Regions from separate parts of the Streptomyces sp. NPDC058045 genome, predicted to be linked through region 1. Evidence: riboswitches for the same ligand, from Rfam matches in the RefSeq annotation. Region 1 holds a riboswitch; each other region holds the start of a gene.

Evidence for each region. Region 1 has a riboswitch for thiamine pyrophosphate ahead of ACFVST_RS18375 (thiamine ABC transporter substrate binding subunit). Riboswitches for the same ligand answer to the same signal wherever they lie in the genome.
Region 2: another riboswitch for thiamine pyrophosphate. It lies ahead of thiC (phosphomethylpyrimidine synthase ThiC); the one in region 1 lies ahead of ACFVST_RS18375 (thiamine ABC transporter substrate binding subunit).
Region 3: another riboswitch for thiamine pyrophosphate. It lies ahead of thiO (glycine oxidase ThiO); the one in region 1 lies ahead of ACFVST_RS18375 (thiamine ABC transporter substrate binding subunit).

Annotation. Positions count from the first base shown of each region.
Region 1 is NZ_JBHVRR010000028.1:33,848-44,472, forward strand. It holds gene frr (ribosome recycling factor) at 1-311, shown strand, start outside; gene ACFVST_RS18365 (phosphatidate cytidylyltransferase) at 311-1,459, shown strand; gene rlmN (23S rRNA (adenine(2503)-C(2))-methyltransferase RlmN) at 1,615-2,721, shown strand; TPP riboswitch at 2,846-2,966, shown strand; gene ACFVST_RS18375 (thiamine ABC transporter substrate binding subunit) at 3,140-4,168, shown strand; gene ACFVST_RS18380 (ABC transporter permease) at 4,144-5,916, shown strand; gene ACFVST_RS18385 (ABC transporter ATP-binding protein) at 5,917-6,942, shown strand; gene ACFVST_RS18390 (LOG family protein) at 6,957-8,129, opposite strand; gene ACFVST_RS18395 (VOC family protein) at 8,244-8,651, opposite strand; gene ACFVST_RS18400 (hypothetical protein) at 8,794-9,960, opposite strand; gene ACFVST_RS18405 (ABC transporter ATP-binding protein) at 9,942-10,625, opposite strand, start outside.
Region 2 is NZ_JBHVRR010000009.1:28,216-37,710, forward strand. It holds gene ACFVST_RS08150 (IclR family transcriptional regulator) at 117-974, shown strand; gene ACFVST_RS08155 (SsgA family sporulation/cell division regulator) at 1,073-1,507, shown strand; gene ACFVST_RS08160 (YibE/F family protein) at 1,612-3,075, opposite strand; TPP riboswitch at 3,153-3,323, shown strand; gene thiC (phosphomethylpyrimidine synthase ThiC) at 3,317-5,134, shown strand; gene ACFVST_RS08170 (NUDIX hydrolase) at 5,528-6,061, shown strand; gene ACFVST_RS08175 (hypothetical protein) at 6,039-7,379, opposite strand; gene ACFVST_RS08180 (ATP-binding protein) at 7,625-7,996, shown strand; gene ACFVST_RS08185 (hypothetical protein) at 7,987-8,457, shown strand; gene ACFVST_RS08190 (hypothetical protein) at 8,592-8,849, shown strand.
Region 3 is NZ_JBHVRR010000025.1:13,518-24,142, reverse strand. It holds gene pknB (Stk1 family PASTA domain-containing Ser/Thr kinase) at 1-1,463, opposite strand, end outside; gene ACFVST_RS17035 (thiazole synthase) at 1,553-2,347, opposite strand; gene thiS (sulfur carrier protein ThiS) at 2,350-2,580, opposite strand; gene thiO (glycine oxidase ThiO) at 2,577-3,782, opposite strand; TPP riboswitch at 3,780-3,893, opposite strand; gene ACFVST_RS17020 (NAD(P)/FAD-dependent oxidoreductase) at 4,029-5,279, shown strand; gene ACFVST_RS17015 (Rv2175c family DNA-binding protein) at 5,369-5,734, shown strand; gene thiE (thiamine phosphate synthase) at 5,877-6,536, shown strand; gene metF (methylenetetrahydrofolate reductase [NAD(P)H]) at 6,653-7,573, shown strand; gene ACFVST_RS17000 (hypothetical protein) at 7,633-8,556, shown strand; gene ACFVST_RS16995 (phytoene desaturase family protein) at 8,576-10,075, opposite strand; gene ACFVST_RS16990 (TetR/AcrR family transcriptional regulator) at 10,367-10,625, opposite strand, start outside.

The sequences.
Region 1 (10,625 bases):
GCGACTCCGATCTGGGCGTCAACCCGAGCAACGACGGCCACATCATCCGGGTGGTGTTCCCCGAGCTGACCGAGGAGCGCCGCAAGGAGTTCATCAAGGTCGCCAAGACCAAGAGCGAGGACGCGAAGATCTCGATCCGCTCGGTGCGCCGCAAGGCGAAGGAGGCCATCGACAAGCTGATCAAGGACGGCGAGGTCGGCGAGGACGAGGGGCGCCGCGCGGAGAAGGAGCTCGACGACACCACCGCGAAGTACGTCGCCCAGGTGGACGAGCTGCTCAAGCACAAGGAATCCGAGCTGCTTGAGGTCTGATGAACGACTCTTCCCGGGGGGCGCCACCTCCGGCCGGGTACACCGGCCCGTGGCTCCCGCCCGATCAAGGGCATTCCCCGGGGGCGGCGGGCACGGCCCCTGCGTACGATGCGCAGGACCCGTACGGCGCCCGGTCCGGGTGGCCCGCCGGGTCCGCCGGTGGGACGCAGCCGCTGCCGGTGATACCCGCCGACCCGGCCGGTGCGGTTCCCGAGGACCATGCGGGGACACGTCGGCTGGGCGGCCCCCTGTTCCGTGACGAGCCGCCGTCTACGCCGAATCCGCAGGAGCCCATGGACAGCGCCCCACCGCCCTCCCCGGCGCCGCAGAAGAAGAGCGCGGGCCGTGATCTGGGTGCCGCGATAGGTGTCGGCCTGGGGCTCGGCGCGGTGATCCTCGCTTCGCTGTTCGTGGTGAAGGCCGTGTTCGTCGCGGTGATCGTGGCCGCGGTGGTGATGGGGCTGTGGGAGCTGACCTCGCGGCTGCGGGAGCGGCAGGGCGTGGACGCGCCGCTGGTTCCGCTGGTGATCGGCGGTGCGGCGATGGTCGTGGCCGGTTACGCGCGGGGCGCCGAGGGTGCGTGGGTGGCGATGGCGCTGACCGCGCTGGCCGTCCTGGTGTGGCGGATGACGGGCCCGGCCGAGGGCTATCTGAAGGACGTCACGGCGGGTGTGTTCGCCGCGTTCTATGTGCCGTTCCTGGCGACGTTCGTGGCGCTGCTGCTGGCGGCGGGGGACGGCCCGTGGCGGGTGCTGACGTTCCTCGTCCTGACGGTGGTGAGCGATACCGGTGCCTACGCGGTGGGCTGGCGTTTCGGGCGGCACAAGCTGGCGCCGCGGATCAGCCCCGGCAAGACGCGGGAGGGCCTGGCGGGTGCGGTGTCGTTCGCCATGGTGGCGGGCGCGCTGTGTATGCAGTTCCTGATCGATGACGGGGTCTGGTGGCAGGGGCTGCTGCTGGGGCTCGTGGTGGCTGTCAGCGCCACGCTCGGTGACCTGGGCGAGTCGATGATCAAGCGGGATCTCGGCATCAAGGACATGGGGACGCTGCTGCCGGGCCACGGCGGGATCATGGACCGCCTGGACTCGCTGCTGCCGACGGCCCCCGTGGCCTGGCTGCTGCTGGCGGGCTTCGTCGGAACGACGTGAGCGCCTGAGCTTCCGCCGGGAGTGTTTTCCGGGGCCCGCTGCCTTTGGGTGGCGGGCCCTTCGGTGTGCCGGGGCGGTGCCGTGGAGGGGGCCGGGGGTGGTTATCCACAGGGTGGCGAGGGGGCTTCGCGGGGTCTGCGACACTGGTACGCATCATGCCTGCACCCGGAGAACTGACCTTCGTAGCACCGCGCGGCGCCAAGAAGCCGCCGCGGCACCTCGCCGATCTGACGCCCGCCGAGCGCAAGGAGGCGGTGGCCGCGGCCGGCCAGAAGCCGTTCCGCGCCAAGCAGCTCTCGCAGCACTACTTCGCCCGTTTCGCGCACGACCCGCAGGAGTGGACGGACATTCCGGCGGCGGCCCGCGAGCCGCTGCGGGAGGCACTGCTGCCGGACCTGATGTCCGTGGTGCGGCACATCAGTTGCGACGACGACACGACCCGTAAGACGCTGTGGCGGCTCTTCGACGGGACGCTGGTCGAGTCCGTCCTGATGCGGTATCCGGACCGGGTCACCATGTGCATCTCCTCCCAGGCCGGCTGTGGGATGAACTGCCCGTTCTGCGCCACCGGCCAGGCCGGGCTGGACCGCAACCTGTCCACCGCCGAGATCGTGCACCAGATCGTCGACGGGATGCGGGCGCTTCGGGACGGGGAGATCCCCGGCGGCCCGGCCCGCCTGTCGAACATCGTGTTCATGGGCATGGGGGAGCCGCTCGCCAACTACAAGCGGGTGGTGGGCTCGATCCGCCGGCTCACCGATCCCGCGCCGGACGGCCTCGGCCTGTCGCAGCGCGGCATCACGGTGTCCACGGTCGGCCTGGTGCCCGCCATCCACCGGTTCGCCGACGAGGGCTTCAGCTGCCGTCTCGCCGTGTCGCTGCACGCCCCGGACGACGAGTTGCGCGACACCCTCGTCCCGGTCAACACCCGGTGGAAGGTACGGGAGGTCCTCGACGCGGCCTGGGAGTACGCCGCCAAGTCGGGCCGCCGTATATCGATCGAGTACGCGTTGATCCGCGACATCAACGACCAGGCGTGGCGCGGTGATCGGCTGGGGCGGCTGCTGAAGGGGAAGCGGGTGCACGTCAATCTGATCCCGCTGAATCCGACTCCCGGTTCGAAGTGGACGGCGTCCCGCCCCGAGGCGGAGAAGGCGTTCGTGGACGCCATCGCCGCCCATGGAGTGCCGGTCACCATCCGCGACACCCGAGGCCAGGAGATCGACGGCGCGTGCGGTCAACTCGCCGCCACCGAACGCTGATCCGCCCGGCACCCTCCTAGTGAAACGGACCGCGCCGGTCTCACCTGGAGGAGCCCGGCGGACCACTGCGCACCCCGGGGCCGGCCCGCTCGGCGGTACCGGTACGATGAGGCCCGTACATCTGCATATCCGACAGGGGAGCGCCACAGCGCTGAGAGTGCGGCAGCCGGCCAGAGCCGGTGGGTCGCAGACCCTCTGAACCTCGCCCGGGTCATTCCGGGTAGGAAGTTCGGTCACTACTCCGGCTGTTGCGCCCTGCTGCCGTCCTTTCCGAGGACCGCGGCAGGGCCGCGTCTCTTCCTGGCCACCCCCAGGAGGACATTCAGTGAGCGTCACAGGGAAGAACCCCGCCGGTCGCCGGCGGGCCGTGCGAAGAGTGTCGGCCGTCGCGCTCGCCGCCGGTCTCGGGACGGGAGCGTTGAGCGCGTGCTCCGACTCCGGCGGCAGCGGCACCTCGTCCGGCGGCAGCAAGACCGTCACCCTCGTCAGCCACGACTCGTTCGCCGCGTCCAAGGGCGTACTGAAGGAATTCGAGAAGGAATCCGGGTACAAGCTGCGGATCCTCAAGGACGGGGACGCCGGGCAGGCCGTCAACAAGGCGCTGCTCACCAAGGGAAACCCGCAGGGCGATGTGTTCTTCGGTGTCGACAACACGCTGCTGTCCCGCGCCCTCGACGGAGGGCTGTTCCAGCCGTACCGGGCGAAGGGCGCCGGGCAGGTGCGGCCCGAGTACCGCGTCGACGGCGGCAAGGACCGGGTGACGCCCGTGGACAGCGGCAGCATCTGCGTCAACTACGACAAGAAGTACTTCGCCGACCGCAAGCTGGCCCCGCCGAAGACCTACGACGACCTGGTCAAGCCCGCCTACCGCAATCTGCTCGTCACGGAGAACGCCGCCGGCTCCTCCCCGGGCCTCGGCTTCCTCCTGGGCACCGCCGCCCACTACGGCGACAACGGCTGGCAGGACTACTGGAAGAAGCTCAAGGCGAACGGCGTGAAGGTGGTCGACGGCTGGAGCCAGGCCTACGACGAGGAGTTCTCCGGCTCCGCCGGCGGCAAGAAGGCCGGCGGCGACCGCCCCCTCGTAGTGTCGTACGCGTCCTCGCCGCCCGCCGAGGCGATCTACTCCGACCCGCAGCCCAAGACCGCACCCACCGGTGTCGCCACCGGCACCTGCTTCCGGCAGACCGAGTACGCCGGCCTCCTCAGCAACGCGAAGAACCCCGAGGGCGGCAAGGCGTTCCTCGACTTCCTGCTGTCGAAGCGGTTCCAGCAGGACATGCCGCTGAACATGTTCGTGGACCCGGTGGCGGCGAACGCGACACCGCCCGCGGACTACACCCGGTACGCGGTCACCGTGCCCCACCCGGCGACCATGGCGCCGGGGAAGATCGCCGACCGGCGTGACGACTGGGTCAAGTCGTGGACCTCGATCGTCCTGAAGTAGCCGACGCCGCCGAGCAGACCGCCGGCCCGGGCCCCCGCAAGGACCCAGGCCGCGGCCACCCGGCCCATCCCCGGCAGTCCCGCATCCGGCGCCCGTGGTCCGGTGCGGTGCGCTCGGCCGCCGTCCGGCTCGGGCTGCTGGCGCTGCCCGCCGCGTTCTTCGCGGTGTTCTTCGCCTACCCCGTCGCCGCCATCGTCGGCCGCGGCCTGCACGACGGCGGGCGCTGGCACCCCGCGCGCCTCGGCGAGGTCCTCACCCAGCCCGACATCCGGCATGTGCTGTGGTTCACCACCTGGCAGGCCTGCGCCTCCACCGCGCTCACCCTGCTGATCGCACTGCCCGCCGCCTATGTCTTCGCCCGCCTCGACTTCCCCGGCAAACGCCTCCTGCGGGCCGTCATCACCGTGCCGTTCGTCCTGCCCACCGTCGTCGTCGGCACCGCGTTCCTCGCCCTCCTCGGCCGCGGCGGACTCCTCGACACCCTGTGGGGCGTACGCCTCGACACCACCGTGTGGGCCATCCTCCTGGCGCATGTCTTCTTCAACTACGCCGTCGTGGTCCGCACCGTCGGCGGACTCTGGGCCCAACTCGACCCGCGGCAGGAGGAAGCCGCCCGCACCCTCGGCGCCTCCCGCCTCGGCGCGTTCCGGCAGGTGACCCTGCCCGCGCTGGGGCCCGCGGTGGCCGCCGCCGCGCTCATGGTGTTCCTGTTCACGTTCACCTCCTTCGGAGTGGTGCAGATCCTCGGCGGGCCCGGATTCTCCACCCTCGAAGTGGAGATCTACCGGCAGACCGCGCAGATCTTCGACCTGCCGACGGCCGCCGTGCTCAGCCTCATCCAGTTCGCCGCCGTCGCCGCCGTACTCGCCGTACACGCCTGGACGGTGCGGCGCCGTGAGAGCACCCTGCGCCTGGTCGACGCCGCCCGCACCGCACGCCCACCGCGCGGCGCCGCCCAACGCACCCTGCTCGGCGTGGTCCTCACCACCGTGCTGCTTCTGCTGCTGCTTCCGCTCGCCGTCCTCGTGGAACGCTCCCTGGACACCCCCGGCGGCCATGGCTTCGGCTACTACCGGGCCCTCACCTCCGCCGACGGCGGCACCTTCCTCGTCGCACCCCTCACCGCCGTCGCCACCTCCTTCGGCTACGCCCTAGCCGCCACCGCCCTCGCCGTCGTCATCGGCTCCCTCGCCGCGACCGCCCTCGCCCACCGCGCCGGCCGCCTCACCCGCACCTTCGACGCACTGCTGATGCTGCCGCTCGGGGTGTCCGCGGTCACCGTCGGCTTCGGATTCCTCATCGCCCTGGACGAACCGCCGCTCGACCTCAGAGAGTCCTGGCTGCTGGTGCCGCTCGCCCAGGCCCTCGTCGGCGTGCCGTTCGTGGTGCGCACCATGCTGCCCGTACTGCGGGCCGTCGACCCGCGGCTGCGGGAGGCCGCCGCCGTCCTCGGCGCGGCACCGCTCCAGGTGTGGCGGGAGGTGGACTGGCCGATGGCGCGGCGCGCCCTGCTGATCTCCGCGGGCTTCGCCTGCGCGGTGTCCCTCGGCGAGTTCGGCGCCACCGTCTTCCTCGCCCGCCCCGACCGCCCCACCCTGCCGGTGGCCGTCGCCCGCCTCCTGGGCCGCGCCGGCGACCTCAACTACGGGCAGGCGATGGCCCTTTCCGTGATCCTCATGGCGGTGTGCGCCCTGACGCTGCTCGCCCTCGAACACGCCAGGACCGCCGAACACACCGGGGAGTTCTAGATGCAACTTCAACTCGACGGCGCCACCGTACGGTTCGGCGGGCGGACTGCGCTCGACTCGGTCGGCCTGGACGTCGCCGAACGGGAGATCGTGTGCGTGCTGGGGCCCAGCGGCAGCGGAAAGTCGACCCTGCTGCGGGCCGTCGCCGGACTCCAGGAACTCGACGGCGGCCGCGTCCTGCTGGCCGGACGCGACCAGCACGGCGTCCCCGCCCACCGGCGCGGCATCGGCCTCATGTTCCAGGACCACCAGCTCTTCCCGCAGCGCGACGTCGGCGCCAATGTCGCGTTCGGACTGCGGATGCACCAGGTGCCGCGCGCCGAACGCCGGGGCCGCGTCGCGGAACTCCTCACCACCGTCGGACTGCCCGGCGCCGAACACCGCCCCGTGGCCACCCTCTCCGGTGGCGAGCAGCAGCGCGTCGCCCTCGCCCGCGCCCTCGCCCCGCAGCCCGCCCTGCTGATGCTGGACGAGCCCCTCGGCCAACTCGACCGCACTCTGAGGGAACGCCTGGTGGTCGAACTCCGCGGCATCTTCGACCGGTTGGGCACCACCGTGCTCGCCGTCACCCACGACCAGGGCGAGGCCTTCGCGCTCGCCGACCGGGTCGTGGTGATGCGCGACGGGCACATCGCCCAGACCGGCACCCCGCTCGACGTGTGGCAGCGGCCCGCGGACGGGTTCGTCGCCCGCTTCCTCGGCTTCGACAACGTGGTACCCGCCACCGTCACCGGCACCGCCGCCGACACCCCCTGGGGCAAACTGCCCGTCCCCGACGGCAGCCCCCAAGGCGAGCGCACCGTACTGGTCCGGCCCGCCGGGGTGCGGCTCACCGGCGGCGGGGACGGTCTGTCCTGCACCGTCGAGTCCCGCACCTTCCGCGGCACCCATGTCAGCGTCCGGCTGCGGCCCGACGACCCGTCCGCACCCCCGCTGGAAGCGGCCTGCACCCTGCGGGACGCCCCCGCCCCCGGCGCCACCCTCGGCGCCCTCTTCACCGCCGACGAGATCACCGTTCTGGACTGAACCCGGGCCGCGGCCTAGGGAGTTGGCTCCTCTTCCCTGCGTTCGGACAGTTCGGCGAGGGCCGCGGGGGCTTCGTCGACCGAGTCGACCAGGGCGATCCGGGCGGCCATCGGGCGGCCTCGGGCCAGGGCTTGCAGCAGCGGCCAGGCCGGCAGGTCCTCCGTCCAGTGGATGCGGCCCACCAGCACCATCGGCGTGGGCGCACCGCGCGAGGAGTAGAAGTTGGGCGTGGCGTTGTCGAAGATCTCCTGCACCGTGCCAGCGGCGCCCGGCAGGAACACCACCCCCGCCGTGGAACGCGCCAACAACCCGTCCTCCCGCAGTGCGTTGGCGAAGTACTTCGCAATCCGGGAGGCGAAGGCGTTCGGCGGCTCATGCCCGTAGAACCAGGTGGGAATCCCCACCGAGGGACCGCCGCCCGGCAGCCGGTCGCGGACCTCGAAGGCTGCCGCCGCCCAGTCGGTCACCGACGGCCTGAACGACGGCGCCTTCGCCAGCAGCGCCAGCGCCTCACCGAGCGCCGCGGCGGGCAACGGGGCCGTGTACGCACCCAGGTTGGCCGCCTCCATGGCGCCGGGACCGCCGCCGGTGGCCACCGTCAGACCCGAGGCGGCCAGGGTCCGGCCCAGGCGGGCGGCACCCGCGTAGGCGTCCGTGCCGCGGTCCATGGCGTGACCGCCCATGACGCCCACCACCCGGCGCCCCGCGAGGAGTTCGGCCAGCGCGTCCGAGACCGAGTCGTCGTGCACCGACCGCAGCAGCGAGGTGAACACGTCACCGTCGTCCTTGGTGCGCTGGTACCACTCATAGGTCCGGGCATCCGGCGTCCCCGCATACCCCTCGCCCCGGCCGAGCCCGGCGAACAACTCCTGCGGGCTGTAGAGCCGCCCCCGGTACGGGTCGAACGGCAGCCCCGGCACCGGCGGAAAGACCAGGGCGCCCGCGGCCCGTACCGCCGTGGCGGCCCGGGGCTCCATCGGGCAGCCCAGGAAGACGGCGCCACCGGTGTCCGCGGCGAGCAGGCTCTCGGTACGCCCCCGCAGGTCCACCGACCGCATCCGGTGCCTGGCGAGCGAACCGCCCCGCGCCAGCACGGCGTCGAACTCCCCGAGCGAGCCGACCTCCCGATCGGTGTACGGGGTACGCGGATCGGGGCGGCCGCCGGGGCCGGGATCACTGGTCTGCATCCGCCACATGCTAGGCCGCGCACCCCCCTCGGGCGACGCCCCGTGCAAACTGCCAGCCCCGGTCAACCGGCCTGCGTAACCAGCCCGTTGGCCACTCCGCCCCCTGGCGGGGCATCAGCCCTGGACGGCCGCCGGGTCCATCCACATGACCTCCCAGCTGTGCCCGTCGAGGTCGTCGAAGGAGCGGCCGTACATATAGCCGTGGTCCTGGACGTCGTCGTTGGCGGTGCCACCGGCGGCGACGGCGGCATCGACCAGGCTGTCCACCTTCTCGCGGCTCTCCGCGCTAAGGCAGAGCAGCACCTCGGAGGTGGTGGTGGCGTCGGCGATCCGCTTCTTGGTGAAGTCCTGGTAGCGCCGCTTCGACAGCAGCATGGCGATGATGGTGTCGCTGATCACGACACAGGCGCAATCGTCGGTGCTGAACTGCGGGTTGATCGAGTAACCCAGCTCCGTGAAGAACTTCCGGGACGCGGCGACATCGTCCACCGCCAGGTTCACAAAGATCATCTGCTGGTACATCGCTGACTCCCTCTCGGGCGCCGCCGCGGAGGCGGGCCGGTACGTGCGGTCTCTGATGGTTGGACCCGCACCGGGCGAAAAAGTCATCGCGATCCCGGAAGAATTTTCCGGAACCGCGATGACGACCGCCGCCGCCCGTCGTTCAGTTGGTCAGCGGCAGTGCGGCCAACTTGGCGATCAGCCAGGTCAGCGGGAGGAACAGCACCAGTAGCGCCCCGGAGCGCAGCGCCACCGCGCCCCGCAGCGCGCCGGGCGGGGCACCCAGGCGCAGCAGCGCGGCCTTGGTGCCGGCCCGGGACTGGCGGGCCTCGACCGCCGCGACCAGCAGGGTGGCCAGGGCGCAGCCCGCCACCAGCAGCATCCCGAGCGTCGTCATCGGCGCCGGTCCAGGACTCCCGCCGCCCCGCAGGCTGAGCGCCGCGTACACCCCGGACGCCACCGCGCACAGCACCCCGAGCGGGCGGCCGATACGGCGGGACTCCTGCTGGAGGATGCGCCCCGCGAGCAGCCTCAGCCCGCCCGGCCGTACCGCGCTCAGCAGCCGGCCGCAGTGGTGGGTGAGCGCCGGGCCCGCCACGGCCAGGCCGACGGCGGTCAGCGCCCAGCCGACGAGGACGCCGAGCGAACCGGCGGCCAGTCCCCCGGGGAGCGGCAGCCGGCCGGACCGCGCCCCGCCGCGCCCCGCCCACGCCTCCACCGCGAGACCGGCCGCGAGCAGCGCCATGCCCCACGGCAGGCCGGTCGGCACCCGGGCCGGCGCGGGCGGGCGGTCCGGGTCGCCGTCGTCGGCCGGGCGCTCGGGCCGGGGGCGCAGGGCGAGTGCCCCGGCCGCGGAGGCGGTGACGGGCACCACGGCGAGGAGGGTGGCGACGGCGGCCGCGGGCAGCGGCCGCCCGGCGGCGAGAAGGTCGGCGGCGGCCCCGTCGAAGGGGAGCCCGGTGTGCACGCCGCGCAGATACAGGAAGGCGAGCGCGGCCAGCAGCGAACCCAGCGAGCAGGCCGCGGCGGTGGCGAACGTCGACACCAGCATCAGCCGCCCCGGCCCGAGGCCCACCGCGGACAGCCCGGCCCTGGGCCGCGTCGCGGGATCGGTACGGGCCACGGCCACCGCGAGATAGACGGTGGCGGCCAGGGGCGCCACGCACCAGGCGAGGCGGAGCAGGGCGGGACCGGAGGAGTCGGGGTGGCCGAGGGCATAGCCGAGGGTGCACAGCAGCAGGAAGCCGGTGCCGGCGGAGGCGGTGGCGACGAGGGCCCGGCGCAGGTGCACGCCGGGCCTGGCGCGGCGGGTCAGACGGAGAGCGAGCACGCGGCCCGGCCTTCCGAGTCGGGCCCGGCGGGCAGCGGCACGGTGGTGACGCGGCGGCCGTCGAGAATGGAGAGGGTGCGGTCGGCGAGGGCGGCGGTGTCCGGGTCGGAGGTGGCGAGGACCACGGTGATGCCGTGCGAGCGGGCCGCGGTGGTGAGAGTCCGCAGCACATGGATGCGGTCGGCGCGGTGCAGGGGCGCGGTGGGCTCGTCGGCGAAGATCACGGCGGGGTGGGAGACCAGGGCGCGGGCGATCGCGACGCGCTGGCGTTCGGGATGCCGCAGGGCGTGCGGGCGGCGGCGGGCCGCGGCTCCGATGTCGAGGCGCTCCAGCCAGTCCAGCGCGGCGGCCTTGGCGGCGCGGTGCCGGGTGCCGGTCAGCAGCAGCGGCAGGGCGGCGTTCTCCCAGGCGGTCAGTTCGGGGACGAGCCCCGGGGCGGGGTCGATCCAGCCGAAGCGGTCTCGGCGGAGGCGTTCTCTGGCGAGGGCGCCCATGGTGTGCAGCGGGGTGCTGTTGAACCACACTTCGCCTTCGTCGGCGAGGAGTTGGCCGGAGAGGCATTGCAGAAGGGTCGTCTTGCCGCTGCCGCGGGGGCCGTTGACGGCGAGGATCTCACCGTCGCGGACGCCGAGGGAGATCCCGGCGAGGGCGGGGGAGCCCTGCCG
Region 2 (9,495 bases), on a different contig from region 1:
GCCGGGCCGCGGCGGCTAGGGTCCTGGGATCGACGACCCGGTCCGTCGAGCGCACCTCCGCCCGTGAACCGGCCGAGACCGGCCACCCCTCGGCCCCTCGCGCTTCGGGAGTGACCATGGCCCCCGCCGACCTCCGCCCCGTACCCGCGTCCGCGCATGTGCCCCGCGGCTCCGCCGGCGCCCCGGCTCCGCCCGTCGCCCCTGTCGCCAAGAGCGGCACCGGGGCCGGGCCGACGCTGATCGGGTCCGTACAGCGGGCGCTGCGGCTGCTGGAGTCCGCCGCGGCACACAGCGGCGGTGCGCCCGCCAAGCAGTTGGCCCGTGAGGCGCGGCTCCCGCTGCCCACCGCGTACCACCTGCTGCGGACCCTCACCCATGAGGGATATCTGCGGCGTGAGGGCGGCGTCTTCCATCTCGCCGAGGCGGCCGAGCGGCTGGCGCGGAGCGCCGGTGTCCAGCAACGGCGCCTGAGAATGGGCGAGTCACTGCGGCATCTGCACCAACTCATCGGCGCCGCCGTCTACTTCGCGGTCTACCGGGAGGGCGAGATCGATCTGGTGTCGGTCGCGGACTCACCGGTCGGCCCCGCCGTCGAGGAGTGGGCCGACTTCCGCGAGACGGGCCATGCGCACGCCATCGGACAGTGCCTGCTCTCCCAACTGGACGACGAGGCAAGGCAGGACCATCTCTCCCGCCACCCCGTCCGGCAGATCACGCCCTATGGCGCGCCCGACGCGCCCACGCTGCTGCGGCGGCTCGACCGGGCGGGCCGGATGCGGCCGATCTTCGAGCGGCAGGAGTACGCCCTCGGCACCGAGTGCGCGGCCATCCCGATCACTGTGGGTGCGACCGCCGCCACCCTCGCCATCTCCCTTCCCTCGCACCGGAGTTCGGCTCTGGAGGCGCTTGCCCTGCGGCTCCAGCGGGAGATCGGCGGGCTGCTCGGGACACTCGACATCTCTATCAGCATCTGAAAACTCACTCCTTGTGATCTGATGTGCACAGTGAGCAAGATGCCACCAGCGCCGGGGACTTGTGCCCGGCCAGTCGACGGCAAACGACGGGGTAGGCGATGCGCGAGTCGGTACAGGCCGAGGTCATGATGAGCTTTCTCGTCTCGGACGAGCTCTCTTTCCGGATCCCGGTGGAGCTCCGTTACGAGACGGATGATCCGTATGCCGTGCGGTTCACCTTCCATCTGCCCGGCGATGCGCCTGTGACCTGGGCGTTCGGACGGGAGTTGCTGGTGGACGGGGTCGCCGGGCCGTGCGGTGACGGCGATGTGCACATCTGGCCCACCGATTCCGAGGTGCTGGACGAGGTGTTCATCCGGCTCCAGGTCGGCGCGGACCAGGCGCTGTTCCGGGCCGGCGCGGCCCCCCTGGTCGCGTTCCTCGACCGCACCGACCGGCTGGTGCCGCTCGGGCAGGAGCAGAAGCTGGCCGACTACGACACCATGCTCGACGAGACGCTGGACCGGATCCTCGCGGAGCAGAGTGCGGGCTGACACGCCCGCCCGCACATGCCAGCCGTAACGCTTCAGCAACGGCCCGCCGCCTTCCGCCAGTTGAAGAGCGGCGGCCCGCCGGACGCCCCGCCCCGGGGCCGGGCTCAGCGCTTGCGGCGCCGCCCTCCGCCGCCCCGCCCCGACCGGGCGGGCCCGCGACCCCCCGGCACCGGCCCCACCGCACTCCCGGAACTGCCCACCCCCGCAGGCCCGTTCACCGGCACAGCCCCCGCGCCGCCCGCCACCGGCACGCTCCCGGCGCCCCCCTCCGGCCGGTCCGCGGAGACGACCAGGGTGGCCAGCAGCGTCGTCACCGGTACCGAGGCGACCAGGCCGATCGAGCCCACCAGCGTCCGTACGATCTCCTCCGCCACCAGTTCGCTGCCCGCCACGGTGCCCACTCCGCTGCGGGCCACCGAGAAGAGCAGCAGCAGCGGCAGGGCGGCACCCGCGTAGGCCAGGACCAGGGTGTTGACGACGGACGCGATGTGGTCGCGGCCGATCCGGATGGCCGCCCGGTAGAGCCGCCGCCGTCCCATCGAGGGGTCGGCCTGGTGCAGCTCCCACACCGCGGAGGTCTGGGTGACGGTCACATCGTCGAGCACCCCGAGCGAGCCGATGACGACTCCGGCCAGCAGCAGCCCGCTCATGTCGATGGACGGGTACAGGCCGTGGATGAGGCCGGTGCTGTCGTCGGTGTTGCCGGTGAGCGCGGCCCAGCCGATGAAGAGGGAGCCGAGCAGCCCGATCAGCAGCAGCGAGACCAGGGTGCCGAGCACCGCCACCGAGGTGCGGGCGTTGACGCCATGGCAGGTGTAGAGCGCGATCAGCATGATGGCGCTGGCCCCGATCACCGCCACCACCAGCGGATTCGAGCCCTGGAGGACGGCCGGCAGGATGAACAGCGTCAGCACCAGGAAGCTCACCGCGAGCGCCACCAGCGCCAGCAGCCCCCGCAGCCGCCCCACCGCGACCACCGCCAGCGCGAAGATCCCCGCCAGCAGCACCATCGGGAACTTCCGCTCCACATCGCTGACCGAGTACTGGAGTTCATGCGGGGCGTCGGGCGCGTAGGAGACCACCACGCCCTGGTGGGCGTGGAGTTGGCGCGGGGAGTCGGGCCGGACGATCTCGGTGAAGGTGCGGCCGCGGTCCTTGCCGGTGTCGACCCGGACGGTCGCCTTGCCGCAGGCCCCGGCCGGCTTCCGCTGGGCCGAACCGCCGTCCGCGGCAGGGGCGTTGCCACCGGAGCCACCGGCACCGCCCGGGTCGCCGGTGCCACCGGCGCCGCCCGAGCCGTCGGCGTTCACCGAGGAGCACGGCACCTTCTCCACCTGGACCACGGTGGCCTGTTGGGTCTGCCGGTCGAAGCCGACCCCGGAACGCTGGTGCGGCGGGGCGCCGCCGGGCCACAGTGCCACCAGCCCCACCACCACGGCCACCGCGAACGGGATGAGCACCGCCGCGATCACCTTCCGCAGATGCCGCGAGACGGGCGCCGCCGGGCCGTGCCCATGGCTGTGGCCGTGCTCGGGCGGGTGCGGCGGTGGCTGAGGGGGCTGTTGCATGGAGGTCACCTGCCGATCATCCCAAGAAGCGGACGTCCCTGTTCACAGAGCGCCTCCGCACGTTAGCTTAGAAGCGCTTTTGCACACGCGGGAGCTCGGAGCACCGGGCTGAGAGGGCGCTGACCTGCGCATTCGCGAGGACCGTACGGCGATGACGTACGGGCACACCTCGCGTGCGGGAACGGCTGCGTCGACCGCTGAACCTGTTACCGGGTAATGCCGGCGTAGGGAGTTAGGTCACATGACCGCATCTGACGCACACCTGCCTGCCTCCGTCCCGTCCGAGGGGACCGGAAGCACCACGGAGGACGGGCACACCACCGGCTGGCACAAGGGATATCTCACAGGGCCCGAGGGCACCCGCCCGGACCTGCGGGTCCCGGTCCGCCGAGTCCACCTCACCAACGGCCGGGCCGTCACCCTGTACGACACCTCGGGGCCGTACACCGATCCGGAGACCGAGACCGACGTCCGGCGGGGGCTCGCGCCGCTGCGGGAGAACTGGATCATCGCCCGCGGCGACACCGCGGAGTACGCGGGTCGCCCCGTCCGCCCCGAGGACGACGGCATCAAGCACACCTCGCCGCGCGGCGGGCTGCGCAATCTGGACGCGGTGTTCCCCGGCCGCCCCCGCCAGCCCCGCCGCGGCCGCACCGGCCGGGCGGTGACCCAACTCGCCTACGCACGGCGGGGCGAGATCACCCCGGAGATGGAGTACGTCGCCATCCGGGAGAACCTCGCGCCCGAGACGGTGCGCGAGGAGATCGCGGCCGGCCGCGCCGTACTGCCGGCCAACGTCAACCACCCCGAGACCGAGCCCATGATCATCGGCAAGCGGTTCCTGGTGAAGGTCAACGCCAACATCGGGAACTCCGCGGTCACTTCCTCCATCGAGGAGGAGGTGGAGAAGATGACCTGGGCCACCCGCTGGGGCGCCGACACCGTCATGGACCTCTCCACCGGCCGCAACATCCACACCACCCGCGAGTGGGTCCTGCGCAACTCACCCGTCCCCATCGGCACCGTCCCGCTCTACCAGGCACTGGAGAAGGTCGACGGCCGTGCGGAGGAGCTGAGTTGGGAGGTGTACAAGGACACCGTCGTCGAACAGGCCGAGCAGGGCGTGGACTATATGACGGTGCACGCCGGAGTGCGCCTGCCGTACGTCCCGCTCACCGCGAACCGCAAGACCGGCATCGTCTCCCGCGGCGGCTCCATCATGGCCGCCTGGTGCCTGGCCCACCACCGCGAGAGCTTCCTCTACGAGCACTTCGAGGAACTCTGCGAGATCCTCGCCGCCTTCGACGTTACCTACTCACTCGGCGACGGACTGCGCCCCGGTTCCATCGCGGACGCCAACGACCGTGCCCAGTTCGCCGAGTTGGAGACCCTGGGCGAGCTGAACCGGATCGCCAGGCGGCACGAGGTGCAGACCATGATCGAGGGCCCGGGCCATGTCCCCATGCACAAGATCAAGGAGAACATCGACCTCCAGCAGCAGATCTGCGAAGAGGCGCCCTTCTACACCCTCGGCCCCCTCACCACCGACATCGCCCCCGCCTACGACCACATCACCTCCGGCATCGGCGCCGCCATGATCGGCTGGTGGGGCACCGCCATGCTCTGCTACGTCACACCCAAGGAGCACCTGGGCCTGCCCAACCGCGACGACGTCAAGACCGGCGTCATCACCTACAAGATCGCGGCCCATGCGGCGGACCTCGCCAAGGGCCACCCGGGCGCCCAGGACTGGGACGACGAACTCTCCGACGCCCGCTTCGAGTTCCGCTGGGAGGACCAGTTCAACCTGGCCCTCGACCCGGACACGGCCCGAGAGTTCCACGACGAGACCCTCCCCGCCGAACCCGCCAAGACGGCCCACTTCTGCTCCATGTGCGGCCCGAGGTTCTGCTCGATGAAGATCAGCAGAAGCATCACAGAGCAGTTCGGCGGCGACGACCCGCTGACCAGCGACGATGAGGCTCGGATGGGGATGCTGGCCAAGTCGGCCGAGTTCGCTGCGCGGGGGAACCGGCTCTACCTGCCGATCGCGGACTGATCTTCTGACGTCTCAGTGATCGCCTGCACAGAGATCGCCCCTGGCTCCGGGATGTCGAGCTGGGGGCGAGTCGCATTGTTGGTTAGGCGGTGTTGATGTTGCCCGTGGACGCGGCGCGGGCTGGGCGGTCATGCGGGCTCCGTGGGGTTGCTGACGAGAGCGGGTCGGCTGGCCACCTCGTGGAGGTGATCACGGAGAGCGAGGGATCGCAACGTGCCCTGCCGGTCTCCGTCCGCTGCCTGTGCGCGTGCTTGCAGCCTCAGCAGCCGTGCATTGATGGAGCCCGACGCGATACCGTGAGCTATCTCGTCAGACTGACGTGAAGTCTCGACTTGCATTCGTCGCCTCGTCGGTCTGAGATCCTGGAGACCATGAGCGAGAGGTGCCGCAGGTATGGAGTGGAAGACCCACGGTGAGCGTCAGATCTACACCAACAAGTGGGTGAACCTGTGTCTGGTCGATGTCCAGCAGCCGGACGGTCGGAGGTGGGAGTACCACGTCGTCCGTCTCCGGCACCTGGCCGTGGCCGCGGTGGTCAATGACCGCCAAGAGGTCCTGATGATGTGGCGGCACCGCTTCATCACAGACTCGTGGGCCTGGGAGCTGCCCATGGGTCTGGTGGAAGAAGGGGAGACACCGGAAGAGGCTGCGGCCCGTGAGGTTCTGGAGGAGACGGGCTGGCGTCCCGGCCCCGTCAAACCGCTGATCTACGCCGAGCCGGCCAACGGGATCACCGACTCACAACACCACGTCTTCCGGATCGACGGCGCTACCTACGCCGGGCCGCCCACGGAGAAGAACGAGTCCGACCGCATCGAGTGGATTCCCCTCTCGGAGGTACGGGGCATGATCGACCGTCGGGAAGTCGTAAGCAGTGGCTCACTCGTCGGCCTGCTGTACCTGCTCATGGCTGAAGGGGTTCGCTGACCTGCGGGAGGAGTTCCCGCAGCCTCGCTTCGAAGGCCAGCGCTACAGGCTGTTGCCGGTACGGGGCCAACTGGCCGTAGAACTCCCTGAGATGGCCTGAAACTCGCTCGGACGAAACCGCGGATGCGGGTTCAAGTGCTCGCATGGCGGTGTGGCACGCCTGGTCGAGCTTGCCTTGATCCAACTGCGTACGCGCCAGCCAGAACGAGTGGAACGCACGGCCGCGCTGATTGGTGCGGTCTTCGCGTCGCAAGGCGTCCGTGATCAAGGGTTCGGCTGTGGCTGCTTCGCCCAGTCGACCGTGCGCGATGCCCGTGTCCACGATGAGCTTCGGCTCATCGAAGTAGGTGACCCAAGAAGGGTCGGGGTCACTCGCCTGGATCTGCTCGAAATGACGGTGGGCTTCTCCGATCGCCCGGTGAGTGGAATCCCGGTTGCCGAGGGTGGCGTGAGCGAAGGCTTCGCGCATGGACAACATGGACAGGACACGTGAGGTGGTGCCGAGATCTGAGCGGGCCTGGTCCTGGGCGGCCGTTACGAATGCCAGCGAATCCGCGGGCTTGTCCTGGTAGGTCGCCTGCAAGCTCATGCAGGCAAGTACGTTGGCCATGAACTGGCGGTCGTCGGTTTCCTTGGCCAGTTGCAGGGCCTCGGTGAAGTAGGCACGAGCCTGGTTGTACTGGCGGGCGTCGAAGTAGGTCCAACCGGTGAGGCGGGCCAACTCGGCCGCGATCCCGTACAGGCCGCGCTGGATGGACGGCGGCCGGTTCTCCTTCAAGAGCCCGACGACATGGCGGAGTTGGCCGACGATGGCTGGCCTCAGCGCCTCGCCGCCATGCTGGTCGTCCCGCCTCCAGTAGTCCTCGATGGAGGAGCGGAAGGCTTCAAGTGAGGCTGCGTTGAGGCTTGTTCGAGTTGTCAGCGCCAGGATGCTGTCTACATCGGGGCCGGGCACTGATACAGGGGCCTGCTGCTCGGGCTCCAGTCGCTCCGGAATCTCTCGCTCGGTGGCCGCAAGGGCTTGGGGCGTCTCCCACACCCGACGGGCAAGTCCAAGCATGTGTCCCGGGATGCGCAACCCATCCGAGATGCGCTCGATGACGTCCATGTGCTGCAACTGGCGTTGCCCCGCGATCACTTCACCGACCCGGCTCGGGGTCAGCTCACAGCGCCTGGCGATCATCGACGGATAGATGCCTGCCTTGACCTTCACCAGCCGGAAGACCCTGGCGAAGTCCCGCATCCGGCACGCATCGATCATTTCCGGATCGGTGAGCAGCCTGGCCGGCAGTTCCTGCGGCCGGTCGGCGTCAGGCATTGGCTCGCTCCCCACTGCGAGGGCAACGCAAGGTCGTTGGGCTTCTACTTACCGCGATGTTACCCAAGTTGGGTAATCAGCCTGACCTTTTGGCGGCCTCCTCCGGATCGCCATGCTCCTTTCCATGGCAAGCAACCAGCAGACCAGACTGAACCGAAGGGGGTCGCATCGTGCCCATGCCAGAACACCCGACACAGGAAGCTCCACCCTGCTGCCCGCCACCAACCGGCCCGCCGCAACAAGCCGTGTTCGCCAGTGATCCCGGCTCCGTCAGCAAGGCGCGCGCGTATGCGCGTGAGGTCGTGGAGCATTACGCGCCGGACGCTCCGCGCACCCTCATCGAGGACCTACAGTTGATCGTTTCCGAGCTGGTCACCAACTCCATCCGGTACGGGACCGAGCCGGGCGACTCGGTAGCTGTCGTCCTCTCCGCGTCGGCGGGCCGGGTGCGTGTCGAGGTGCACGACCCGTCGCGGCGGTACCCGAGGTTCAAGGCTCCGAGTGCGGACCGCCAGCGCGGACGCGGCTTGATCGTCCTCGACGCCTTGGCGCACAAGTGGGGTGTCGCTCCCCGCCCGTTCGGGAAATTCGTCTGGGCGGAGCTGGCATGGCACTGATCATCCGAGCTGTGCCCGGTCCCGAGTTCGTCCCCGGGTGCACGGTGCGGACGTGGCTCGACGTGACCCCGGTCGGGCCGATGGCGCACATCCTGATCGGCCACCGGCCGCCGCGGCGACCAAGGGAGACGGCCAAGGGCATTGAGGCCAGTCTGATGGGCATGGTCGACGGGATGCGCCTGCGCCCGTCCGCCGAGCGGCTGTCGTCCGTCGGCGCGCATCTGCTGATCCGCAGCCCCCATGTCGCCCTCGACTACGGGCATCCGCAGTACCTCATGGGGCTGGCGGCCACGACTCCGGAGTGGCGCTCGCACATCGCCAGCGGATGGCCGACGTGCGTGACGATCGGCCTCGATCCCATACCGCCGGGCGCCGGCCCCGATGCACTCGACCAGTACGTCGAACGCATCCTCGCCACCAACCGGGCACACATGGGCGTGACGACCGTCCGCAACGGCTGATGTTCGAGAACCCGGACGAGAGCGACGGTTGACCTGCACCGCCGCGTTCGCGTTCTCCTGCCGCGAGTGAGGGCGGTGGCTACTGCGGCTCGCGCGTGTCCTTCCCGAAGTGCCAACAGCAGCAAGGAGCTTCCATGATGGATGACGCTCTGATCGCAGATCTTGAAGTGACGGCCCTCCTCTACGAGCCGCAACCGGGGCCGGTCGACCCGAAGAACTGCGTTACGTGTGCGGCACTCGTGATCGTGTTGGAGGAATCAACCGAACAGAACGACAAGGTGGGCCTGATGGAGGTAGCCACCAGGATGGCGGATCACGCCAAGTACGGGCATCCCGAGGACACGCGCATCGAACGCCTCCTGGGGAGCCTGTTCAAAGGCAACGAGACCTAGCGGGACTGTCGTCGTAGCGGGAAGCGCTCGGCACACTCGCCGTCGAAATCTAGCCGCTGCTCCAGTAAGCCGCCGCGTTGTCCCCTACACCCCCCGAAGGGGACAGCGCGGCTTCCTCGGCGCTCGCCGCTCGCCGCCCGTCCTGTGAGCGGCGAGCGCCAAAATGTGACCGGACCACCCCTCTGCCTGGACAGCGTTCTGGGGTGGTCCGGTCTGGAATCCCTGGTCAGGACCCCGGTGCCGATGGTACCGGGGCGCTTGGCGTGCCCGAAGTGCGGGTACGGCTGCGGCTGCAATACCGGCTTCGCGTTTTCGAATGGAGGTCCTGACCTGAGCCGACGAAAGTCAGCCACGACGGCGGGCGCGCCGACTGAGCACCCGTCACGTGGCCTCCAACAACCCTGTTCGGCCTCAGCCACGCTTCTTCCATCGTCACGGCCGTGCACTGCCTCGGGCCTGGGCGTTGTCCCCGCGCGGCATCGCAACTGGGTCCGGATTGCGGCGCTGAACGCCATGTGGCTTGGGGCAGCGGGCAGTTGGGCGGGGTGGTTGCGCTGGTGGGCGTCGGCCTGGTCCTGGTGCCCGGAGTGGTCGGGTTGGTTCCTGGTCTGCACTGTCCGCCTTGGTCAGATTGCGCGCTGAGCGG
Region 3 (10,625 bases), on a different contig from region 1:
ATGCCGGGGGCGAGCCCGGCCGACCTCAGCATGGTCCGCGCCCGGTCCAGCGGCTCCCCGTCCACGTCCGGGACCCGTACGGTGCGCGGGCCGAGCGAGATGGTCAGGGCGACCCGGTCGTGGCGGCGGATGCGCTGCCCGGTCTCCGGGTCGGTGGAGATGACGGTGCCCCGCTTGTCGGTCGCGCTGTAGGACCGCTTGACTGCGCCGGCCTCCAGACCGGCCTGGCCGAGCCGCTGCCGGGCCTGCGCCTCGGTCTTCGCCAGCAGCGGCGGCACCCTGGTGAACTGGCCCGAGTTGATGTACCAGATGCCGGTGCCGGCGCCGAGGATCACCAGGACCGCGAGCAGTACGGCCAGCGGGCCGCGGCCCGGGGTGCGCAGCCGCGGCCCGCGGCCCCGCGGGCGGCCCGGCGGGGGCGGCGCCAGCACGCTGGTGCGGTGCAGCTCCGCCTCCGGGTCCGTCTCGCGCGCCCGGCGGGACCCGGTGGCGGGCCGGGTGCCGGTGAGGCGGCCGGAGCGGGGCAGGACGCTGGTGCGGTCGTCCCTGGTGTCGTGCGCGGTGAGCCAGTCCGCCCCCTCGGGACCGGCCGCCGGCGGTACCGCGTCAAGCTGCTCCGCGGTGAGCGCCGCCCGGGTCTCGCGGACCGCGGCCAGCAGCGCCACCGCGTCCTTGGGGCGCCGCCCGGGAGTACGCGCCGTCGCGGAGGCCACCAACCGGTCCAGCCCGGCGGCGAGTTGGGGCGCCAGCCGGGACGGCGGCGGTACGTCCTCGTGCAGATGCCGGTAGAGGACCTGGGCGGGGGAGTCCCCGGAGTGCGGTCGGGCGCCGGTCAGCATCTCGTAGAGCAGGACCCCGCAGGCGTAGACGTCGACCCGGGGCTCGGCGGTGCCGTCCTCCAGTTGCTCGGGCGCCAGATACGACACCGTGCCGAGGACCGCGCCGGTGCTGCTGGTGACCGTGTCCACGGAGCGGACCAGTCCGAAGTCGGCGACCTTCACCCGGCCGTCGTCCCCGATCAGCACGTTCTCCGGCTTCATGTCGCGGTGGACGAAACCCGCGCGGTGGGCGGCGCCCAGCGCGGCCAGTACCGGTTCCAGGATGTCCAGCGCGGCCCGCGGCTGGAGCGCCACCCGCTCCCGCAGCACGTCCCGCAGGGTGCAGCCCGCCACGTACTCCATGGCGAGGTAGACATAGGCGCCGTCCCGGCCCTGGTCGTGGACGCCGACCACGTTCGGATGGGAGAGGCGGGCGACCGACTTGGCCTCGCGGATGAAGCGCTCCACGAAGGAGGCGTCGGCGGCGAGCGCCGGATGCATCACCTTGACCGCGAGCACCCGGTCCAGGCGGGTGTCCAGGGCCCGGTAGACCGTGGCCATCCCGCCGACCGCGATCAGCGCGTCGATGCGATAGCGCTCGTCGAGCACCTGCCCGATGAGCGGGTCCTGAAGGGTCGTGTCCACGTGGTGAGTCTACGAGGAGCGAAACGGCACACCCGACGCCCGCGAAGATCGGGAAGACACCCCCTGGTGACGCTCGCCACCGGCCCCGCTCAGAACGCCGGCCGCTCCGGGTCCAGCGCCGCCCGGCCGTCCCGCGGTGAGGAGGCCTCCGCGAAGTGGCGGCGCGGGATACGGCCCGCCCGGTACGCCAGCCGCCCCGCGACCACCGCGCCGCGCATCGCCTCCGCCATCAGCACCGGCCGCCGCGCACGCGTCACCGCCGAGGCGAGCATCACACCGGCGCAGCCCAGCTCCATGGCGAACGCCACATCGGAGGCGGTCCCGGCGCCCGCGTCCAGGATCACCGGGACCCGCGCCCGCTCGGTGATCAACTGGAAGTTGTGCGGATTGCGGATGCCGAGCCCGGAACCGATCGGCGACCCCAGCGGCATCACCGCCGCGCACCCCGCGTCCTCCAGCCGCCGCGCCAGCACCGGGTCGTCACTGGTGTACGGCAGCACCGTGAAACCGTCGTCCACCAGGATCTCCGCCGCGTCCAGGGTCTCCACCGGGTCCGGCAGCAGGGTCCGCTCGTCGGCGATCACCTCCAGCTTGACCAGGTCGGTGCCCAGCGCCTCCCGGGCCAGCCGCGCCGTCAGCACCGCCTCACCCGCGGTGTAGCAGCCCGCGGTGTTCGGCAGTACGGCGATCCCGAGGCGCTCCAGCACCGAGAGCACCGAGCCCTGTACGCCCGGGTCGAGGCGGCGCATCGCCACCGTGGTCAGCTCGGTACCGGAGACGGCCAGCGAGCGTTCCAGCACCTCCAGGCTGGGGGCGCCGCCGGTCCCCATGATCAGCCGCGAGGACAGCGTGGTCCCGCCGAGGGCGAGCGGGTCGTCCGCCATGGTCAGCCTCCCTGGACAGCGGTGAGGATCTCGACCCGGTCGCCGTCCCCGAGCACGGTCCCGGACCACTCGGCACGGGGCACCACACTCTCGTTGACCGCGGCCGCCACGCCCTTCGGCGCCGCGGACAGCCCGGCGACCAGGGCGTCCAGCGCGGTCCCGGCGGGTACGGCGCGCTGCTCGCCGTTGACGGAGAGGAGCACGGAGTCGGGGCGCGGGCTCAGCGGGCTCATACGGGCAGCTCCACGGGTGCGCCGGCGGTGAACCGCCGGGGGGTGAACGGGCGGGCCTCGGCGGGGAGTTCGCCCTCGGTCAGGGCGTGCGCCAGGATGTCGCCGGTGATCGGGGTGAGCAGCACCCCGTTGCGGTGGTGGCCGGTGGCGAGCAGCAGGCCGTCCAGGCCGGTGGGCCCGAGCAGCGGGGCGTTGTCGGGGGAGCCGGGGCGCAGTCCGGCCCGGGTCTCGGCGAGCGGCAGTTCGGTGATGCCGGGGATCAACTCATGGGCGTCGCGCAGCAGTTCGTAGACCCCGCCGGCGGTCACCGTGGTGTCCCAGCCCAGCTCCTCGGTGGTCGCGCCGAGCACCAGCTCACCGTTGAGCCGCGGCACCAGATACACCTGGCCGCCGCGGACCACGGCGCGCACCGTACGGCTCAGGAACGGCCCGTACCCGGCCGGCACCCGCAGCCGCAGCACCTGCCCCTTGACCGGGCGCACCGGCGGCAGCACCTCGGGCGGCACCCCGGCCAGCTTCCCGCTGAGGCTGCCGCCGGCCAGTACGGTGCGGCCCGCGGCGAGTTCGGTCCCGTCGCCGAGGACGGCACCGGTGGCGCGGTCACCGGCCGTGCGCAGCCGCTCCACCCACTGCCGGTGCAGGGCGACTCCGGCCCGCTCGCACGCGGTGACCAGGGCGGACGCCAGCCGCCGCGGGTCGATCTGGTGGTCGCCGTCAACCCGCAGCCCGCCGCGCACCCCGGGCGCCAGCATCGGCTCCAGGCGGCGGCACTCCCGCCCGGAGAGCCACTCGGAGTCCAGCCCGGAGCGGGTCTGGAGGGTGTGCAGCTCCCGCAGATGCGCCCGGTCGTCGGCGTCCAGCGCCACGGCGAGGGTGCCGCAGCGGCGGTAGCCGAGGTCCTGCCCGCTCACCTCGGACAGTTCGGCGGCGAAGTCCGGATAGCGGTGCGCGGAGGCCAGGTTGAGGCCGAGCAGGGTCTGCTCGCCGTGGTGGAGTTCGGTGACGGCGGCGAGCATTCCGGCCGCCACCCGGGCGGCGCCGCCGCCCGGTTCGGGGTCCGCGACCGCGGTGCGCAGCCCCCGCTGCGCCGCCCGCCAGGCCGTGACCAGTCCGATGACGCCGCCCCCGACGACCAGGACGTCAAGCTGCCCCGCCGCCCCGGCGGGCGCACCGGCCCTGTGCTGTGCTGACCGTGCTGACATGGGCGTCCAGCCCCTCCCTTCGCCGGCATGACCCGGATCAGGTTCGTACGGTCGGAGGCTGCTTCGGCCTCCCTCTCAGCCCGCCGCGTACGGGCTCCCGCGAGTGTGGTCCGCCGCCACCCTAGCCCCTGCCGCCCCAGCCGCAGTAGGGGTGCCGGCGGTGTACCGGGCCGGCGGCGGGCGTGTGCACGGCATCACGGAGGAAGCCCGCTGACCCCGGGCGGCCGGGTGGATAGGGTGACCGGGATGAGCGACGAGACGCGGCCCGGTGGCGGGGCACAGGCAGAGCGGACGGGGCGGAGCGTCGTGGTGGCGGGCGCCGGGATGGCCGGTGTGCAGACCGCCGTCGCCCTGCGCGAACAGGGCTTCACCGGCCCGATCACCGTGCTCGGCGCCGAGCCCCACCAGCCCTACGACCGGCCCCCGCTGTCCAAGGCCGTCCTCCTCGGCAAGGCCGAGGACTCCGCCTTCGACGTCGACTTCGAGGCGCTCGGCGTCACCCTCCGCCTCGGCCTCCCGGTCACCGGCCTGCGCGCCGCCGAGCACACCCTGGACACCGAGGCCGGGCCCGTCCCCTACGACTCCCTGGTGATCGCCACCGGCGCCGAACCGGTCCGGCTGCCCGGCCCCGCCGACGTCCCCGGCGTCCATCTGCTGCGCACCCTGGACGACGCGGCGCGGCTGCGTCCCGTCCTCGCCGGGCAGCGGGACGTGGTGGTGGTCGGGGCGGGCTGGATCGGCGCCGAGTTCGCCACCGCGGCCCGGGAGGCGGGCTGCCGGGTCACCGTGGTGGAGGCCGCCGACCGCCCGCTGGCCGGTGCGCTGCCCGCCGAGGTCGCCGCCCCCATGGCCCGCTGGTACACCGAAGCCGGCGCCCGACTCCGCACCGGCGTACGGGTGGTGGGCGTCGAGCCGGGCTCCGTCCTGCTCGACGACGGGACGCGGCTGCCCGCCGGAGCCGTCGTCGTCGGCATCGGCGCCCGCCCCGCCACCGGCTGGCTGGCCGGCTCCGGCATCGCCCTCGGCGAGCACCGCGAGATCCTCGCCGACGACCGTCTGCGCACCTCCCTGCCCGGGGTGTACGCGGTGGGCGACTGCGCCTCCTTCCCGTCCCGCCGCTACGGCGAACGGCTGCTGGTGCACCACTGGGACAACGCCCTCCAGGGCCCGCGCACCGTCGCCGCGGACATCGTCGGCGACGAGGCGGGCGAGCCGATCCGCTACGACCCGGTGCCGTACTTCTGGTCCGAGCAGTTCGGCCGCTTCGTGCAGTACGCCGGGCATCACGCGGGCGCCGACGCCGTGGTCTGGCGGGGTGATCCGGAGGGCGCCGCCTGGTCGGTGTGCTGGCTGCGGGGCGAGCGGCTGGTGGCGGTGCTCGCGGTGGGCCGGCCCCGGGACCTGGCGCAGGGCCGCAAGCTCATCGAGTCCGGTGCGGCACTCGACCCGCAGGCGCTGTCCGACCCGGCCCGACCGCTCAAGTCGGCCCGCAGATAGCCCCGTTCGCCGCCGCGGCACCCCCTGCGGGAGTGGTGGCGGGGGCGGGGCACGTGCGGCTGTCGGTGGCAGATGGCACGCTTGTCCCCGTGACCGAGATTGACATGAAGACCGATGCTCTCGTCCCCGCCTGGCTCACCCTCCCCGACATCGCCGAGCAGCTCGACGTCGAGGTGACGCGCGTACGCCAGCTCGTCAAGGAGGGCCAGCTGATCGCCGTGCGCCGCGGTGAGAACCGCGTCCTCCAGGTGCCGGCCGCCTTCATCGACGGCGACAAGGTGGTCAAGGGCCTCAGCGGCACCCTGACCCTCCTGCGGGACGACGGCTTCACCGACGAGGAAATGCTGGAGTGGCTCTTCACCCCTGACCCGTCCCTGCCCGGCACCCCCGCCGAGGCCCTGAGCGAGAACCGCGGTACGGAGGTGAAGCGCCGCGCCCAGGCGCTCGCCGTCTGACCCCGCCCACCGTCCGACCGACCGCAGCACCGGGCTGCCTGTACGGGCCGCGGAACGTCCGCGGCCCGTACGCTGTGCTGCCCAGGCCGGTGGTGCGCGTGCCGTCGTGCCGGTGATCGCCCAGCCCGAGGAGCCGCCGCCCATGACCCGCACCGAGCCCACCGGCCCCCGCGAGCAGTTGGCCGGCGCCCTGCTGTACCTGTGCACCGACGCCCGCAAGCGGCAGGGCGATCTGCCCGAGTTCCTGGACGCGGTGCTCGCCGGGGGCGTCGACATCGTGCAGTTGCGGGACAAGGGCATGGAGGCCGCGGAGGAGCTGGAACATCTGGCCGTCCTCGCCGAGGCCTGCCGCCGGCACGGCAAGCTGCTCGCGGTGAACGACCGGGCCGATGTGGCGCACGCCGCCGGGGCGGACGTCCTCCACCTCGGGCAGGGGGATCTGCCGGTGCCCGCGGCCCGCGCCCTGCTCGGTGCGGAGGTGCTGATCGGCCGCTCCACCCACGCCGGGGCGGAGGCGGCGGCCGCCGCGGTGGAGCCCGGCGCCGACTACTTCTGCACCGGCCCCTGCTGGCCCACCCCCACCAAGCCCGGCCGCCACGCCCCGGGCCTCGACCTGGTGCGCCGGACCGCCGCCCTCGGCACCGACCGGCCGTGGTTCGCCATCGGCGGAATCGACCTGGGCAATCTGGACGAGGTGCTCGACGCGGGCGCCCACCGGGTGGTCGTGGTCCGCGCCCTCACCGAGGCGGACGACCCCAAGGCGGCGGCCGAGGAGTTCTCCCGGCGGCTGCGGCAGAGCTGAGCCGCCGCCGTACGGAACGGGGGCTGCTGTCCGAGGCGTGGACAGCAGCCCGGCGAAACGTGACAAATCATGCTGCTCCGGTTGGGGGACCGCGCCCACCTGGCTAACCTGCCGTTATGGCCTTCGGTACCGCATCCACCCGCACTGATCGCGCACGCACCGTGCGTGACATGCTCGCGACCGGCAAAACGGCGATCTCCTTCGAGTTCTCCGCGCCGAAGACGCCCAAGGGCGAGCGGTCCCTGTGGAAGGCACTGCGCCGGGTCGAGGCCGTCGCACCCGACTTCGTCTCCGTGACCTACGGGGCGGGCGGCTCCACCCGGGAGGGCACGGTCCGCGAGACCGAGCAGATCGTCTCCGACACCACCCTCACCCCCGTCGCCCACCTCACCGCCGTCGACCACTCGGTGGCCCAACTGCGCAACATCATCGGCCAGTACGCCGACGCCGGGATCCGCAACATGCTCGCCGTCCGCGGCGACCCGCCCGGCGACCCGATGGGCGAGTGGATCGCCCACCCCCAGGGCCTCACCTACGCCGCCGAACTGGTCTCCCTCATCAAGGAGTCCGGCGACTTCTGCGTGGGCGTCGCCGCCTTCCCCGACCTGCACCCCCGCTCCACCGACGAGGCCACCGACGTACGGCACTTCGTGGACAAGTGCCGGGCCGGCGCCGACTACGCGATCACCCAGATGTTCTTCCACCCCGAGTCCTATCTGCGGCTGCGGGACCGGGTGGCGGCCGCGGGCTGCGAGACGCCCGTCATCCCCGAGGTGCTGCCGGTCACCAGCGTGCGGATGCTGAAGCGGCTGCCCACCCTGAGCACCGCCGTCTTCCCCGCCGAACTGAAGCAGCGGATGCTCGATGCCGAGGACGATCCGGCCGCTGTACGCTCCATGGGGATCGAGTTCGCCACCGGGTTCTGCGCGCGGCTGCTCGACGAGGGCGTCCCGGGGCTCCACTTCATCACCCTGAACAGTTCGACGGCGACGCTGGAAATCCACGAAAATCTCGGCCTGCACCACTCGCCGGCCTAGTCCGGCCGTACGCTGGCCGCAGCACTGCTTCGGTCGCCGTGCGTACGAGAGGGGCGTACATGGGCTTGACGGTCCTCTACATCGCGTTCGGCATCGTCGCTCTCTGGCTGCTGGGAGAGGTGCTGCTCCAGTACAAGGCGCGGCTGCGGTGGCGGCTGCTGGCCTTCGGCGGATTCCTCTGTGTGGTCGGCGGGGTGCTGCTGCGCTCCATTCCGGTCATCGGGCTGGGCGCCGCCGCGTTCGCCGTCGGCCAGACCTATGTGACGCTCTCCTTCCGCCGCGGCTTCTCCACCGGCTGGGCCCTCGGCGGCAAACCGGGCGCCAGCCGCCGACGCCGCGCCGCCCCACCCCAGCAACCCGCCCTGCACGTCTCCGACTTGGAGTACGAGCACCCCGGCACACCGCCCCCGCCCCCCGAGCAGGCGCCCGCCGCTCCCCTCTACGAACCGGAACCGCTGCCCGACGACACCGGCCAGTACGGCGTCTACGGCACGGACACCCAGGCCACCGTCGACCCGGGTCAGCCCTGGGGCACCGACCCGGCCGCCCCCGCCTACGACCAGACCGCCTACCCCGGCTACGACCAGCACCCCCACGCACAGCCCGGCTACGACCAGACCGCCACCGCATACGGCAACGGCTACCCCGACCCCTACGCGGCGCCCGACCCGTACGCGGCGGCGGGCTACCCGGCGGCCCACGACCCCTACACCCCGGGCTACGGCACCGGCGGCCACCCGGCGCAGGACCCGTACGCCGGGGCCTACGCGGAGGACACCCCGCCGGGCGGCGTCTGGGTCCCGCAGCAGCGCGGCACCGCGGACCACGAGTACGGCGACGGCGCCCTCCCGCCCGAGCAGCCCTACCCGCCGTACCAGGGCACACCCACCTACCCGGGCGGACCCGAGCAGGGCTATGAGCCGGTGACCCCCTGGCCGCCCGCCCCCGAGCCCGGCCAGCAGGACCAGCACTACCGCTACTGAGCCCGCCCCGGCGACCGGCTCAGGTGGAGCCGCGGAACTCCGGGCCCTCCACGATCAGACCGGCCACCAGAGCGCCCGACATCCCGGCGTGCGCCAGACCGCCGCCCGGATGCGACCAGCCGCCGACCGTGAACAGGCCGGGCAGCCGCGTGGAGTTGGCCGGATGCAGCAGCCTGCCGCCGGCCGCGGCCAGCGCCGGAGCGGGCACCGCACCGCCCGCCGCCCCCGTGTCCCGCTCCACCTCGGCAGGGCCCAGCACCTCGTGCCACAGCAGCCGCTCGGCAAGCCCCTCCACCGCCCGCCCGGCCCGCTCCAGCAGCCGCCCCACATCCTCCGCCGAGACCTCGCAGGACGCGGGCACGGTGGCCGTCACCGTCACCGACTCATGCTCGGGCGAAGGGAGTTGGGCGGGGTCCCCGGGGCGGAGCACCGTCACCGTCGGGGAGGCGGGCAGGCCCCGGCCGCTCTCCGGGCCGAAGAGGGCGGCCAACTCCGCGTCCCGGTCCGCGCCGTGCACCACGGTGCGGTGCGCGGTGCCCTCGGGGCGGGCGCCGCGCAACGCCAGCAGCAGCTTCACCCGGCTCGGCAGCCCGGACTGCGGCGGCACCCCGCCGTCCGCCCGTACCCCCGGCAGCAGCGACTCCAGCACGCTCGGGGGGACACCCGCCACCACGAACTCCGCCTCCTGCACGGTGCCGTCGGCCAGCTCCACACCGGCGGCCCGGCCGTCCTTCTCCACGATCCGCACCGCCCGCGCACCGAAACGGAACTCCACGCCCCGCTCCTCGCACCGCGTGTGCACCGCCGAAGCCAGCGCCCGCAACCCGCCCCGCACCGACCAGGTCCCGAAGGTCTGCTCCAGATACGGCAGTACGGCCGCCGAGGCGGGCGCCGTCCGCGGATCGAGGCCGTACTCCAGCGCGTACCCCTCCAGCAGGGCGCGCAGCCGGGGCTCGTCGTCCAGCTCCAGGCGGGCGATCCCGGCCAGGGTGGCGGCCGTCTCGGTACGGCGCAGCAGCCGGCGCCGCTCCAGGGCCGGATAGGGCTCCTTCTCGGCCAGCACCTGCCAGTTGGGCCAGAGCGGCTCCTCCAGCAGGGGGCGGCGGGAGCGGTCCCAGGCGTCCCGGGCGCGGTTCATGAACGCGGCCCAGCGGGCGCCCCGGCCGGTGCCCAGCGCGCCGTCCAGCGCCTCGGTGACGCCGGCCCGGGAGGCGTTCGGCAGCCGTACCCCGGTGCCGTCGGCGAAGACGTGCCGGGTCGCGGGCTCCACCTGGGCCAGCTCCAGGACGTCCTCCAGGGCCGTCCGGCCGGTCTTCACGAAGAGGTCCCGCCAGACCGCGGGGAGCAGCAGCAGACCGGGCCCGGTGTCGAAGGCGAAGCCGTCCCGGCGGACCGTGCCCAGCGCGCCGCCGAAGCCGTCCGCCCGCTCGAACACCACCACCCGGTGGCCCGCCACGGCCAGCCGGGCGGCCGCCGCCATGGCGCCCATGCCGGCCCCGATCACCGCGATACGTCCCATGTCGGCGACTGTATCGGCCGCCACCGACACTCCCCGCCCCGGTGCCGTGGCCGGGGCTGAGTACCCGTACCCAGACGCCCGGATGAGTAGCCGCGCGGATGGGGCGGCGGGGCGGAGGGGGAGAGAGTGGGGGCGGAAGGACGCAGTGCGCCGGACCGCCGACACGGGGCGGCGGAACGGCGCGCGTCCCGGGCGGGCCCGCGCAGTGCGGACCTCCCGGCTCCCTGCGGGCGGCCTCCGCTCCGCTCGGCGGGCCCCGGCACGTCCGGGGCCCGCCACCGGGGAACCGTCTCAGCGGCTGCCGCCGACCCGGCCCTGGAGCAGCCGGGAGAGCGCCGCGTGCACATCGTCCAGGGACCGCTCCGGCTGGAAGGACTTCCAGTCCAGCGCCGCCACCAGCACCATCCCCACCAGGGCCGCCGCGGTCAGCGGCACATCGATCTCCTCGCTCAGCTCCCCCCGCCGCACCCCCTCGCGCAGTACGTCCTCGACGACGGCCACCGCCTGCTGCCGCACCACCAGCAGCGTCGACTGCCAGGCCCGGTTGGTG